3 regions of the Streptomyces sp. NPDC004051 genome follow, and region 2 is predicted to be linked to each of the others. Evidence: riboswitches for the same ligand, from Rfam matches in the RefSeq annotation. Region 2 holds a riboswitch; each other region holds the start of a gene.

The links. A riboswitch is a leader RNA that binds a small molecule or an ion and turns the genes downstream of it on or off. The one in region 2 is predicted to bind glycine.
Region 1: linked by a shared signal. The riboswitch ahead of cycA (D-serine/D-alanine/glycine transporter) and the one ahead of gcvP (aminomethyl-transferring glycine dehydrogenase) in region 2 are both predicted to bind glycine.
Region 3: linked by a shared signal. The riboswitch ahead of gcvT (glycine cleavage system aminomethyltransferase GcvT) and the one ahead of gcvP (aminomethyl-transferring glycine dehydrogenase) in region 2 are both predicted to bind glycine.

What each region holds. Positions count from the first base shown of each region.
Region 1 covers NZ_JBSGHG010000010.1:181,933-186,254, forward strand. The annotation lists gene ACWEQO_RS14200 (aldo/keto reductase) at 1-347, opposite strand, end outside; gene cycA (D-serine/D-alanine/glycine transporter) at 533-2,017, opposite strand; glycine riboswitch at 2,328-2,419, opposite strand; glycine riboswitch at 2,420-2,516, opposite strand; gene ACWEQO_RS14210 (YceI family protein) at 2,655-3,533, opposite strand; gene ACWEQO_RS14215 (restriction endonuclease) at 4,033-4,322, shown strand, end outside.
Region 2 covers NZ_JBSGHG010000008.1:197,953-202,274, forward strand. The annotation lists gene gcvP (aminomethyl-transferring glycine dehydrogenase) at 1-1,601, opposite strand, end outside; glycine riboswitch at 1,774-1,870, opposite strand; gene ACWEQO_RS12445 (PRC-barrel domain-containing protein) at 1,989-2,366, shown strand; partial or broken gene ACWEQO_RS12450 (DNA polymerase IV) at 2,282-3,839, opposite strand; gene ACWEQO_RS12455 (MerR family transcriptional regulator) at 3,923-4,322, opposite strand, start outside.
Region 3 covers NZ_JBSGHG010000009.1:1,780-6,101, forward strand. The annotation lists gene glyA (serine hydroxymethyltransferase) at 1-1,158, opposite strand, end outside; gene gcvH (glycine cleavage system protein GcvH) at 1,174-1,551, opposite strand; gene gcvT (glycine cleavage system aminomethyltransferase GcvT) at 1,705-2,832, opposite strand; glycine riboswitch at 2,900-3,022, opposite strand; glycine riboswitch at 3,023-3,120, opposite strand; gene ACWEQO_RS12525 (AAA family ATPase) at 3,339-4,004, shown strand; gene ACWEQO_RS12530 (enhanced serine sensitivity protein SseB) at 4,134-4,322, shown strand, end outside.

The sequences.
Region 1 (4,322 bases), on a different contig from region 2:
AGCCGCTGCAGGGAACCGTGGACCGAGCTCCGGACGTGCTCGGCCGAGCCGTCCTGGGGGCCGACCGTGCTGATGTCCCCGGGTACGGCGTTGTCCATCCGGTAGTTGAACTTCGTCGCGATCACGTACTCGTCGCGATGCCCCCGGATCGCCTCGCCGATCAGTGACTCGTTGGTGAGCGGCCCGTACATCTGCGCGGTGTCGAGAAAGTTCACCCCGAGGTCCAGGGCGCGCCGGACGGTCGCGATCGCCTCCTCCCGGTCGGTGGATCCGTAGAAGGCGGACATACCCATGCACCCCAGGCCGATGGCCGATACCTGAAGGTCCCGCAGACTGCGCTTCTGCATGCCGTCTCCCAGTCTTTTCCGCACCCGCGTTCATCGGTCGGCCGACACCGAGCCGCTCATCCATTTAGCGACGGATTCCGCTCCCCGGCATCCCGTGAGAGGCGCCGGACGACACGGGCACCGCTGCCTCCAGGCACGCCGCGGCCCTCCCGGAACCTCGGTTCCGGGAGGGCCGCGGCGTCACCTCAGTGCAGGGGCTGTTCCGGGGAGCCCGTCACTGCCGCCGTCTGCCGGGCCTGACGGCGGCGGTGACGGAGCACCGTCCACGCGATGCCGAGGACGACGAACCACACCGGGGTCACCAGCAGCGCCTGCAGGGTGTCCTCCTTCTGGGTCAGCGCCCAGACGAGGAACGCGAAGAAGGCGAGTACGACGTAGCACATGACGACGCCGCCGGGCATCTTGAACGTCGACGCCTCGTGCAGGTGGGGACGGCGCCTGCGGTACACGAGGTAGCAGATCAGGATGATCGACCAGACGAACATGAACAGCAGGGCCGAGATGGTGGTCACCAGCGTGAAGGCCTCGATGATCGAGTCGCCCATGGTGACCATGACGACGCCGGGGAGCAGGAAGAGACCGGACAGGAGCAGGGCGTTGACCGGTACCTTCCGGGAGGTGAGCCTGCCGAACCGTGCCGGTGCGTCGCCTTCGTGAGCCAGGCCGTAGACCATCCGTGAGGTGGAGTAGATGCCCGAGTTCGCGGACGAGGCGGCGGAGGTCAGTACCACGAAGTTGATCACGGAGGCGGCGATGCCGAGGCCGGCCAGTGTGAACATCACGACGAAGGGGCTGCGGTCCGGGCTGATCTGGCGCCAGGGAGTGACGGAGATGATCGCGATCAGGGCGACCACGTAGAACAGCATCACGCGCACCGGGATCGAGTTGATCGCCTTGGGCAGGTTCCGCTCCGGGTTCTTGGTCTCCGCAGCGGTGGTGCCGACCAGTTCGATGCCGACGAAGGCGAAGGTCGCGATCTGGAATCCCGCGACGAACCCCATGGGACCGGTGGGGAAGAAGCCGCCGTCGTTCCAGAGGTTGGAGAAGCTCGCGGTGGTGCCCCCGGGCGCCTGGAAGCCGCCCAGCACCATGCCGAATCCGACGACGATCAGCGTCACGATGGCGATGATCTTGATCAGTGCGAACCAGAACTCGGTCTCACCGAACGCCTTCACCGTGGGCAGGTTCAGGACGATCAGCAGGACGACCGCCGCGAGCGCCGGAATCCACAGCGCGAGCCCTTCCCACCAGTACGACACGTACCCGGCGATCGCGATGACGTCGGCGACACCGGTGACGATCCAGCAGAACCAGTAGGTCCATCCCGTGAAGAAGCCGGCCCACGGTCCGAGGAGGTCCGAGGCGAAGTCGGCGAAGGACTTGTAGCGCAGGTTGGAGAGCAGCAGCTCTCCCATCGCCCGCATCACGAAGAACAGCATCGCGCCGATGATCATGTAAACGAAGATCACCGAGGGGCCGGCCAGTGAGATCGTCTTGCCCGATCCCATGAACAGGCCGGTGCCGATGGCGCCGCCGATCGCGATCAGCTGGATGTGCCGGTTGGACAACTGCCGGGAGAGGTGCTGTTCACCTGTGGGGGAGGAGGGCTGTCCGGGATCCGCCTCGGGCTTCGGGGCGGTGGTCGGGACGGCTTTGCTGCTGTTGTGCATGTGCGAACCTCGTGGATCTTCGGTGCGTGCGGGCCGGGACAGGCGTGTCCTGGAAGACGACCGCACACGTATGAGGGGAGCGAGTGGGCACAAAGAGTCGGCATGAGTGAGGGAGCGACCGGCGGGAAAAGTGCCGGGCACGCCGAACACGCCTTCAGGGAGCGTGGGCCCAGGAGGGCCGTGGGGGAGAGCCGGAGCTCAGTCGGGATGCCGGCGGGCGGCAGGCGGCCGGCGGTGGGGTAACGAGAAAGCCATCGGGGGGTCCTCAGGAGTCGGGCACGGGCAGGAACCCGCGCTGCCGAGCGGAGCCTCCCCCTCTGTCATGGAGCCTGAGAGCTTCGCCGCGGAGGTCCGCGGCTTGCACCGTGGGCGAGGCACGGGAGCGCCTGCTTTCCAGAGGTGCCTGCCCGAGCGGTAGGGGTGCCTGAGAGTTTCCGGGGAGGTGTTGCTCCTTCGGCGCCCGGGTCTGGCTGACCCGGTGCTCTCCCGCAGCGGGATGAGCGGCGATGTGAGGCTAGGCCCGCACCGGCGGCCGGTCAAGAGCTGCGAGAACGATGATCGTTTACTGCCGGGCAGGGCGGTGTTCCAGGACCGTGCCGCCTTCCCGAGGGCGCGGGCGCGGGGGCAGGCCGGCCGGTCAGCTCTGGGGTACGACCTGCACGTCGATGTCGACCCGGATGGTGGGGCCGACGGCGGCGATACCCCGCGCCAGCATCGTCTGCCAGCTCACCTGGAAGTCGTCGCGGTGCAGTTCGGCGGTGGCCCGGCAGACCGCCCGGGCCTCGCCCTGCATGCCGTTGCCGAGCCCGAGGTACTCCACGTCCAGCGTGACCGTACGGGCCACCCCGCGCAGCCACAACTCGCCGATGACGTCCCACCGGTTGCCGCCCCGGGGCACGAAGCGGTCGCTGTAGAACTCGATGGTGGGAAACCGCTCCACGGCCAGGAAGTCCGCCGACCGCAGATGGTCGTCACGCATCCTCATGTTGGTGTCGATGGATCCCGCGTCGATCACCACGTGCATCGCCGTCTGCGCCGCGTCGCCGGCGATCCGCACCACCCCGGCGAAGGAGTTGAACCGGCCGTGCACCCGGGCCATCCCGATGTGCTGTGCGGTGCAGACGATCGAGGAGTGCGCCAGATCGATCTCCCAGTCACCCGGCGCGGGCATCTCCAGCGGCTGTGCCGCCTGCAGGGTCACGTCGCCGAGCGAGGTGAGGGAGTTCTCGGTGACCGTGCACGGCACCCGGTACGGCAGGTACCCCCCGGCGGACACCGTGAGCCGGTACTCTCCCGCCGGAATCGTGGCCACGAACGATCCGAAGGGATCCGTCCCACCCTCGACCAGTGTGCGTCCCACGGTGTCGTTGATCGCGTACCGGGCGTTCGGCACCGGCTCGTCGGCCGGGCCGAGAACCCGGCAGCTCAGCACCCCGGCATCGGAGGGAGTCTGCACAGCTGCCAGGGGGCCTGTCTGACGCTGTTTCGTTCTGCTTGCCAGCCAGCGGCCCATCATGTGCGACACCCTCTGCATAACGTCAAGAACACCGATCGCCGGACGCACATTCGATCACCCCCGAGGCTTTGGATGCAATAGGCAGCTACCCTGGGCCCTTCCAGTCCGGCCGCGTGGCCGGGGACGCCGGCGGACGAGGTCTGCACGGCACGACGAAGCTCCCGGCGGACAGGCTCTCGATCAAGATCACCCACCCGCCCTCGGCTCCTCTGTCCGGTCACCCCCTTCGACGTCTGACGAGACGGCCCGGGGCCCGACGTCGGACCTTCATGGTGTTCTGTTGCTGCTGGTGTCGAGTCGGGGGATTTCCGGCCATCTGGGGCTGGTTGGGGTGTGTGAGGAGCTTCGCCGCCGCTCGTTCGTGAATTCGTGGGTTCGTGAAGGTGGCCGCAGTGCCGTGTCCGGTCGTACTCGGCAATCAGCCGCCCACATGACCTCCGGTCCTGGGCAGACGGAGGAAGTGATCTTTGCATCGATCCCGAGGAGGGGACTCATCACCGTGGCCGCCCCCGTACGTCGTACGCCGACCGTGAACCGCCGGCGCGGGTTCGACCTGCGCTCGACAGCCTTCTTCTTCGTCCTGCTGGCCGTGGTGGTGAGCGTCCTGGGATTCGGGGCCCGCACGGCGGTCGGCATCGCCGAGCGGCATCCCGGCTGGGCGTTCGCCCTGCTCCTGCTGGGTGCCGCAGGCGTCGCGGGCCTGGGACGCCGTCTTCATCTGGCGAGAGCGGCACGACGGGCCGCGGCCGCGCTCGACGAGGCGGCGACGGAGGCGGCCGAGGCGTGGGA
Region 2 (4,322 bases):
AACTCGGGCCAGGTGATCGGCTCCATCTCCGTGGTCGCGTTGAGCTTCATGGTGCAGGAGCCCAGCGGGATCATCCCGCGGTCCAGCGCGTAGTCGCGGTCGGCGAGCCGACGCAGGTAGCGCAGCATCGCGGTCTCGGATCGGTGCTGGTGGAAGACGGGGTGCGTCAGGTATTCGTCGGTGCGCAGCAGGGCGTCCGGCAGGGTGTCGGGCGCCGCCGCGTCCAGGGCCGCGACGTCGGAGACGCCGGCCTCGACGCCGAAGGCGCTCCACACCGCGGCGAGCCTGGCCCGTGTGGTGGTCTCGTCGCAGGCGATCGAGACGTGGTCGGCGTCGACGAGGAGCAGGTTGACGCCGTTGTCCCGCGCCGCGGCGACGATCTCGGCACCCCGCCCCGGGACCCGCACGGTCAGCGTGTCGAAGTAGGAGCCGTGGACGATCTCCACGCCGCCGGCCCGGAGCCCCTCGGCGAGGACGGTCGCGTAACGGTGGGTGCGCCACGCGATGGTCCGCAGCCCTTCGGGGCCGTGGTAGACGGCGTACATGCCTGCCATCACGGCGAGCAGCACCTGGGCGGTGCAGATGTTGCTGGTGGCCTTCTCCCGGCGGATGTGCTGCTCACGGGTCTGGAGCGCGAGCCGGTAGGCCTGGTCGCCGTCCGCGTCGACGGAGACGCCGACGAGCCGTCCGGGCAGGCTGCGCGCCATCTTCTCGTGCACGGCCATGTATCCGGCGTGCGGTCCGCCGAACCCCATGGGCACACCGAAGCGCTGGGTCGTGCCGACCGCGATGTCCGCGCCGAGTTCGCCGGGCGACGTCAGCAGCGTGAGGGCGAGCAGATCGGCGGCGACGGTGACCAGCGCGCCCAGCTCGTGCGCCCGGTCGATCACCGGCTTGATGTCACGCACGGCTCCGGAGGCGCCCGGGTACTGGATCAGCACACCGTTGATCTTGCGCTCGGCGATCTCGGCGGGGATGCCCTCGCTCAGGTCGGCGACGACAACCTCGACGCCGGTCGGCTCGGCACGGGTCTCGATCACGGCGATCGTCTGCGGCAGCGCGTCCGCGTCGACCAGGAACAGGCCGTTCTTGTTCTTGCCCATGCGCCGCGAGAGCGCCATCGCCTCGGCGGCGGCCGTGCCCTCGTCGAGCAGTGAGGCCCCGGAGGTCGGCAGGCCGGTCAGTTCGGCCACCATGGTCTGGAAGTTCAGCAGCGCCTCGAGCCGTCCCTGCGAGATCTCCGGCTGGTAGGGCGTGTAGGCCGTGTACCAGGCGGGGTTCTCCATCACGTTGCGCAGGATGACGGGCGGCGTGAAGGTCCCGTAGTACCCGAGCCCGATCATGGAGCCGAGCACCTCGTTGCGGTCGGCCAGCGACCGGAGTTCGGCCAGCACCTCGGGCTCGGTCCGGGCGCCCGGCAGGTCGAGTGCGTCGGCGTTCTTGATCACATCCGGGACCGCCGCGGCCGTCAGCTCGTCGAGCGAGCCGTAGCCCACCTGCGCGAGCATTTTGGCGCGGGCCTCGTGGTCGGGGCCGATGTGACGCTGCTCGAAGGGCGTTCCCTGTTCGAGCTCGGAGAGGGGAATGCGGTGGGCGGTCATTGTGGAGGCCTCCTGGTCTGACGACCTTCGAGGGGCACCATGACGGGTGCCCGGACGGCCTCCCCCTCTGTCATCTCGACCTGAGAGCTTCACCGGACCGCCGCAGGGCGCCCGGCTTTCACCGTCGGTGAGAGCGGGAGCCGTCGACACCCGCCCTGCTTTCCAGAGTGACCTCGTCCATGCGGTACGTGGGCCTGAGAGTTTCCGGGGAGGATTTGCTCCTTCGGCGCCCTCCGATGGTGTCCGGAGGACTCTCCCGCACGGGGTCAGCAGCCGCTGTCAGCGTACCAGCGAGGGCAACCCCCGTACCTTCGAGTGGCCGCCGGACCGATTGTGCCGTTTCGTAGTGCTGACGAATGACTGCGGATTGCGACCAGTGGAGGGCCCGTGCAGACCGACATCGATCCGCGCAACCTGATCGGCCGTAAAGCGTTCGACCGCAACGGAACCCGGATCGGCACCATCGACGAGGTCTATCTCGACGACGCCACCGGCATACCCGAGTGGGCGGCGATACGCACCGGCCTGTTCAGCAGGGACGCCTTCGTCCCCCTGGAGCCGAGCGAGCTGATAGACGGCAGCCTCCACATTCCCTTCGAACGCGCCCTGATCAAGGACGCCCCCGACTTCGGCGTGGGCCGCCACCTCTCCCCCGAGCAGGAACTCCAGCTCTACCACCACTACGGTCTGGACATCTCCGCGCCTCCCCCGCTTCCGGACCACGACTTCGGCACACTCGCCGACCGGGACGACCACCCGGCCTGAGCCCTCGGAGCCGGAAGCACGAAGCCCACGGCCCCCTCACACCTGCGAGTGCCCCGGGTCCATGCTCCCCCGGGCCGCTCCCGAGCCGTCGCTCGTCTCCGCGCCGACCCGCGGCCTCTCGCCCTCCCCGGGACTTCGGTCCACCAGTGGCAGCGGATCCGCCGGTTGCAGGGCCGGGTCGTCGGTGCGGAAGGTCTTCACCCGTCCCACCGCCGAGCCGGGCGTCTCGAACCGGACCGTGACCCGGCCCAGGCCGCTGCCCTGGACCCACCCGTGCCCGTACTCGCTGTGCCGCACATCGTGCCCGGCCGGCCAGCTCCGCCCCGCGCTCGTCCGCTGTTCTTCCTCCCTGGGCGCGGCCGACTGCTCCTCCTCGCCCGGCGACTCCTCCCCCCGGACCTCCGCCGCCTGCGCGAACAGGTCCTCCTGGGTGTAGTCCGCGAGTCCACTGACTCCCACGCCCAGCAGCCGTACCCCGCCTGTCGTGTCGACCGAGCCCAACAACCGCGCCGCCGCCTCGCGCACCACCGCCGGATCGTCCGTGGGGCCCCGCAGCGTCTCGGACCGGGTGAGCGTCGAGAAGTCGTAGCGCCGCACCTTCAGCACGATGGTCCGTCCCGCCAGCCCCGCTCCCCGCAGTCTGCTCACACAGCGGTCGGCGAGCCTCCGTACCTCCGTCCCGACCCGCACCCGGTCGTGGATGTCCACGTCGTACGTGTCCTCGACCGACACCGACTTCGTCTCCCGCTCGGCCACCACGGGCCGTTCGTCCCGTGCCAGGGCCATGGCGTACAGCGCGTGTCCGTGTGCCTTGCCGAGCAACCGCACCAGCTCGTCCTCCCCGGCCTCGGCGAGCTCTTCGACCGTGTGGATCCCGGCCCTGCGCAGGTGGTCACCGGTGGCGGGCCCCACCCCCGGCAGCGTCCGGACCGGGAGCGGCGCCAGCAGGGCCCGCTCCCTCCCCGGCTCGATGAGCACCAGTCCGTCGGGCTTCGCCTGCTCCGAGGCGATCTTCGCCAGCATCTTGGAGGCGGCGAGCCCGACGGACCCGGTGAGCCCGGTGACCGCCCGTATGTCCGCGCGCAGCCTCGCCCCGGCCAGCCGGGCCGACCGCTCGTCCCAGGCCGCCCCGCCGGCCTCCAGGTCCACGAACGCCTCGTCCAGGCTCAAGGGCTCCACCAGCGGCGACAGCTCCCGCAGCAGCCCCATCACCTGGTCGCTGATCGACCGGTAGAACGCGAAGCGCGGCACGAGGTACGCCGCGTTCGGCGCGAGCCGCCGCGCCTGGGCCATGGGCAGCGCGGAACGCACGCCGAAGAGCCGGGCCTCGTACGAGGCGGTGGCGACCACCCCGCGCGGCCCGAGCCCGCCCACGATCACGGCTTTCCCCCGCAGGCTCGGCTTGGACGCCTGCTCCACCGAGGCGTAGAAGGCGTCCATGTCGAGGTGCAGGATGGTGGGCGCGGATCTCACATCCCCGATGCTGCCCTATGCCACTGACAGTGCCGGCCACCGACCGCCCCGAACGGCACGGGTCGCCCAGCCGGCCCGACGGCTCAGACCGCGCGGTTCCGCCGCCGCGCCAGCTCGTCCGCCGGGTTGGGCCCGATCAGCGTCTCCCCGGTGTCGACGCGCTCCCCGTGCAACTGGGACAGCGCGCTCTCGACATCCCGCCACACCACACCGACGGCGATCCCGAAAATCCCCTGGCCGCCCTGGAGCAGGGCATGCACCTCGTCCGGCGTGTCGCACTCGTAGACCGTGGCGCCGTCGCTCATCAGCGTCATGCGCTCCAGGTCACGGAAGCCCCGCTCCCGCAGATGCTGGACGGCGGTACGAATGTTCTGCAGCGACACCCCGGTGTCCAGGAACCGCTTGACGATCTTCAGGACGACGACGTCCCGGAAGCTGTACAGCCGCTGCGTCCCGGAGCCGTGCGCGGGCCGCACGCTCGGC
Region 3 (4,322 bases), on a different contig from region 2:
GTCCGCCACCTCGGCGAAGTCCTCGGCCGTGAAGCCGCGGGTGGCCAGGGCGGGCGTGCCGATCCGCAGCCCCGAGGTGACCATCGGAGGACGCGGGTCGTTCGGGATCGCGTTGCGGTTGACGGTGATGCCGACCTCGTGGAGACGGTCCTCGGCCTGCTGCCCGTCGAGCTCGGAGTCGCGCAGGTCGACCAGGACCAGGTGCACGTCCGTGCCGCCGGACAGCACGTCCACGCCCACGGCCTTGACGTCGTCCTCGACCAGGCGCTCGGCCAGGATGCGGGCGCCCTCCAGGGTGCGGCGCTGCCGGTCCCTGAAGTCCTCGGACGCGGCGACCTTGAAGGCGACCGCCTTGGCCGCGATCACGTGCTCCAGCGGGCCGCCCTGCTGGCCGGGGAAGACCGCAGAATTGATCTTCTTGGCCAGCTCGGCCGTGGAGAGGATCACCCCGCCGCGCGGACCGCCGAGGGTCTTGTGCGTGGTCGTGGTGACGACGTGGGCGTGCGGGACCGGGTTCGGGTGCAGGCCCGCCGCGACCAGACCGGCGAAGTGCGCCATGTCGACCATGAGGTACGCGCCGACCTCGTCCGCGATCCGGCGGAACGCGGCGAAGTCCAGCTGACGCGGGTACGCCGACCAGCCGGCGACGATCAGCTTCGGCTTCCTCTCCTTGGCCAGCCGCTCGACCTCGGCCATGTCGACCTGGCCGTCGTCGCCGACGTGGTAGGCGACCACGTCGTAGAGCTTGCCGGAGAAGTTGATCTTCATGCCGTGGGTCAGGTGCCCGCCGTGCGCGAGGTTCAGGCCCATGATCGTGTCGCCGGGCTTGAGCAGCGCGAACATCGCGGCGGCGTTGGCCTGCGCGCCCGAGTGCGGCTGCACGTTGGCGTGCTCGGCGCCGAAGAGTTCCTTGACCCGGTCGATGGCGATCTGCTCGATCACGTCGACGTGCTCGCAGCCGCCGTAGTAGCGGCGGCCGGGGTAGCCCTCGGCGTACTTGTTGGTGAGGACCGTGCCCTGGGCCTCCATGACCGCGACCGGGGCGAAGTTCTCCGAGGCGATCATCTCGAGGGTGGACTGCTGGCGGTGCAGCTCGGCGTCGACCGCCGCCGCGACGGCCGGGTCGAGCTCGTGCAGCGGGATGTTCAGGAGCGACATGGGGTGACGGCCTCCTCAGCCCTGGACGAAGGCGTCGTACTCGGCGGCCGAGAGCAGGTCGGCCGGCTCGTCGCTCACCCGCACCTTGAACAGCCAGCCGCCCTCGAAGGGGGCCGAGTTCACCAGCGACGGGTCGTTCACCACGTCCTCGTTGACCTCGGTGACCTCGCCGGTGACCGGGCAGTACAGGTCGCTGACCGACTTGGTCGACTCCAGCTCGCCGCAGGTCTCGCCCGCGGTCACGGTGTCGCCGACGTCCGGGAGCTGGACGAACACGATGTCGCCGAGCGCGTTGGCCGCGTGCTCCGTGATGCCGATCGTCGACACGCCGTCCTCGGCGGCCGTCAGCCACTCGTGTTCCTTGCTGTAACGCAGCTGCTGGGGGTTGCTCATGATCTGGATCCTCCTGTGTGCGAGGGACCGCCGGGGTCGACGGCGGAGAAAGGGGACGAAAGGGGTGGATGGAGCCGAAGGGAGGGGTGGGGGGGCGGAGGTCACGGCCCCGACCGGCGCGGTCGCGTACGCGGCCCACGTCCTACGGCGGTGTCACTTCTGCCGCTGGTAGAACGGCAGCGCCACGACCTCGTACGGCTCGTGGCTGCCGCGGATGTCCACGCCCACGCCCGGGGTACCCGGCGCCGAGTGCGCCACGTCGACGTACGCCATCGCGATCGGCTTGCCCAGCGTCGGCGCGGGCGCCCCGGAGGTGACCTCGCCGATCACCTCGCCGCCGGCCACCACCGGGTACCCGGCGCGCGGGACCCGGCGGCCCTCGGCGACCAGGCCCACCAGGGCGCGGGGCGGGGTCCGCTCGGCGCGGGCGGCGGCCTCGGTCAGGGCGGCACGGCCCACGAAGTCGCCCTCCTTCTCGAACTTCACGACCCGGCCGAACCCGGCGTCGAACGGCGTCAGCGAGGCGCTCAGCTCATTGCCGTACAGCGGCATGCCGGCCTCCAGGCGCAGCGTGTCCCGGCAGGCCAGCCCGCACGGGGTCACCCCCACGCCCTCGCCCGCCTCGGTCAGCGCCTGCCACACCCCGACCGCGTGCTCCGGCGCGACGAACAGCTCGAAGCCGTCCTCACCGGTGTAGCCGGTCCGGGCGATGAGCGCGGGGACGCCGGCGACCGTGCCGGGCAGGCCGGCGTAGTACTTCAGGCCGTCCAGGTCCGAATCGGTCAGGCTCTTGAGGATGCCGGCGGCCTCGGGGCCCTGCACCGCGATCAGCGCGTAGGCGTCGCGGTCGTCGCGGACCTCGGCGTCGAAGCCCGCCGACCGCTCCACGAGGGCGTCCAGCACCACCTGGGCGTTGGAGGCGTTGGCGACGACCAGGTACTCGGGGGCTTCGACCGCACCGAGCCGGTAGACGATCAGGTCGTCCAGGATGCCGCCGTCCTCGTTGCAGATCATGGTGTAGCGGGCGCGGCCGGGCTTGACGGTCCCGATGTTGCCGATCAGGGCGTAGTCCAGGAACCGCGCCGCCTGCGGGCCGGTGACGGTGATCTCGCCCATGTGCGAGAGGTCGAAGAGGCCCGCCTTCGTGCGCACGGCGTTGTGCTCGTCGCGCTCGGAGCCGTAGCGCAGGGGCATGTCCCAGCCGGCGAAGTCGGTCATCGTGGCGCCGAGCGAACGATGCAGGGCGTCGAGCGCTGTCCGGCGGAGTTCGGTACTGCTCATCGGTCGGTCTCCCAGGGCGATGGGGTCCCCCGTCGGCCGGGGCCGGGCACGGGGAGGGCGAGGACGTTCCTCCCCATCTGTCATCGGAACCTGAGAGGTTCGCCATGACCGTCCGCGCAGGGGACGTCACGGCTTGCACCTTGGGTGGAGCCACCGGAAACTCGCGCGGCGGCCCGCTTTTCAGATGTGCCTGGCCCGCGCGGTAACGGTGCCTGAGAGATTCAAGGGAGGGACTTGCTCCTTCGGCGCCCCGGCGAAACGTGCCAGGGACTCTCCCGCGCGGATTCAAACGGCCGGTATGCAGTTGGCGCGCTCATCATTGCACGCATCGTGAGGCTTCGGCAGGGGGACCTTTCCCTCGTGAGCACAGGGTGCTCAGGTCTGTACGGAGGGCTGTGACAGGTCTGTATCGAGAAACGGACGGAATGAAGAGGCGTCCGCCGTTACCGTCTCTTTACACTCGGCGGGGAGGGTGCTCCGGCACTTGCCCCAGGGGAGGACTCACGGTGAACAGGACCACGGCGTACGCCACGACGGGTGTCGCGCCGCCCGGGCAGCAGGCCCCCTCGTCCGGGGAGGCCCACGGCGCGCGGCCGGCGCCCGTCGTCCGCGACCTGCGCGCGTGCGCCGGCCGCGGTCCGCACGCCCTGGTCTTCGGCCCCCGCGACCTCGTCGTGGTCACCGGACTGCCCGGCAGCGGCAAGTCCACGCTGATGCGGCGCGCGGTGCGCGGCACCCGGATCGACTCCCAGGACACCCGCGACCGCTGGGACCGCCGCATGCCGCGCCTCCTGCCGTACGCGGTGTACCGGCCCCTGGTCCGCCTCGACCACTACGCCGGGCTGCGCCGAGCCCTGCGCACCGGCGAGGGGGTCGTCGTGCACGACTGCGGTACCCACGCCTGGGTGCGCCGCTGGCTGGCCCGCGAGGCCCGCCGCCGGGGCGCGGGGCTGCACCTGCTGCTGCTGGCCGTCCCCCCGGAGCAGGCACTGGACGGTCAGCGTGAGCGCGGCCGCGGTGTCTCCCGGTACGCCTTCCTGCGGCACCGCACCGCCGTCGACCGGCTGCTGCGGTCCGTGGAGCGCGGCGACCTGCCCGCGGGCTGCGGAACGGCGGTCCTGGTCGACCGGGACGCGGCGGACACGCTGCGCCGCATCGACTTCACGGGCTGACGACCGCACGGGCGGGCGTGGCACGGGCGGGCGGGTGCACGGGCGGGCGGGTGCACGGGCTGCCGGCTGCGGAGCGGCAGCGGTTAGCCTTTTCAGCCACAGCAGTGGTTCCAGGCAGGCGGTAGGCAGATGGACTTCCCGGCGGGCTTCTCCGCGGACTTCCCGGCACAGACTCACCCCCATCCGCACGGAGGATGGCCCGGCAACGAGTTGGAGGAGGTGCTCTCCGCCTCCCTCGGCGTCCCCGCGGCGGACGGCCGGATCATCGAGGTACTGGGCAGGAGCCCCGTCTGGGTTCCGCTGCCGAACGGCGGCGGC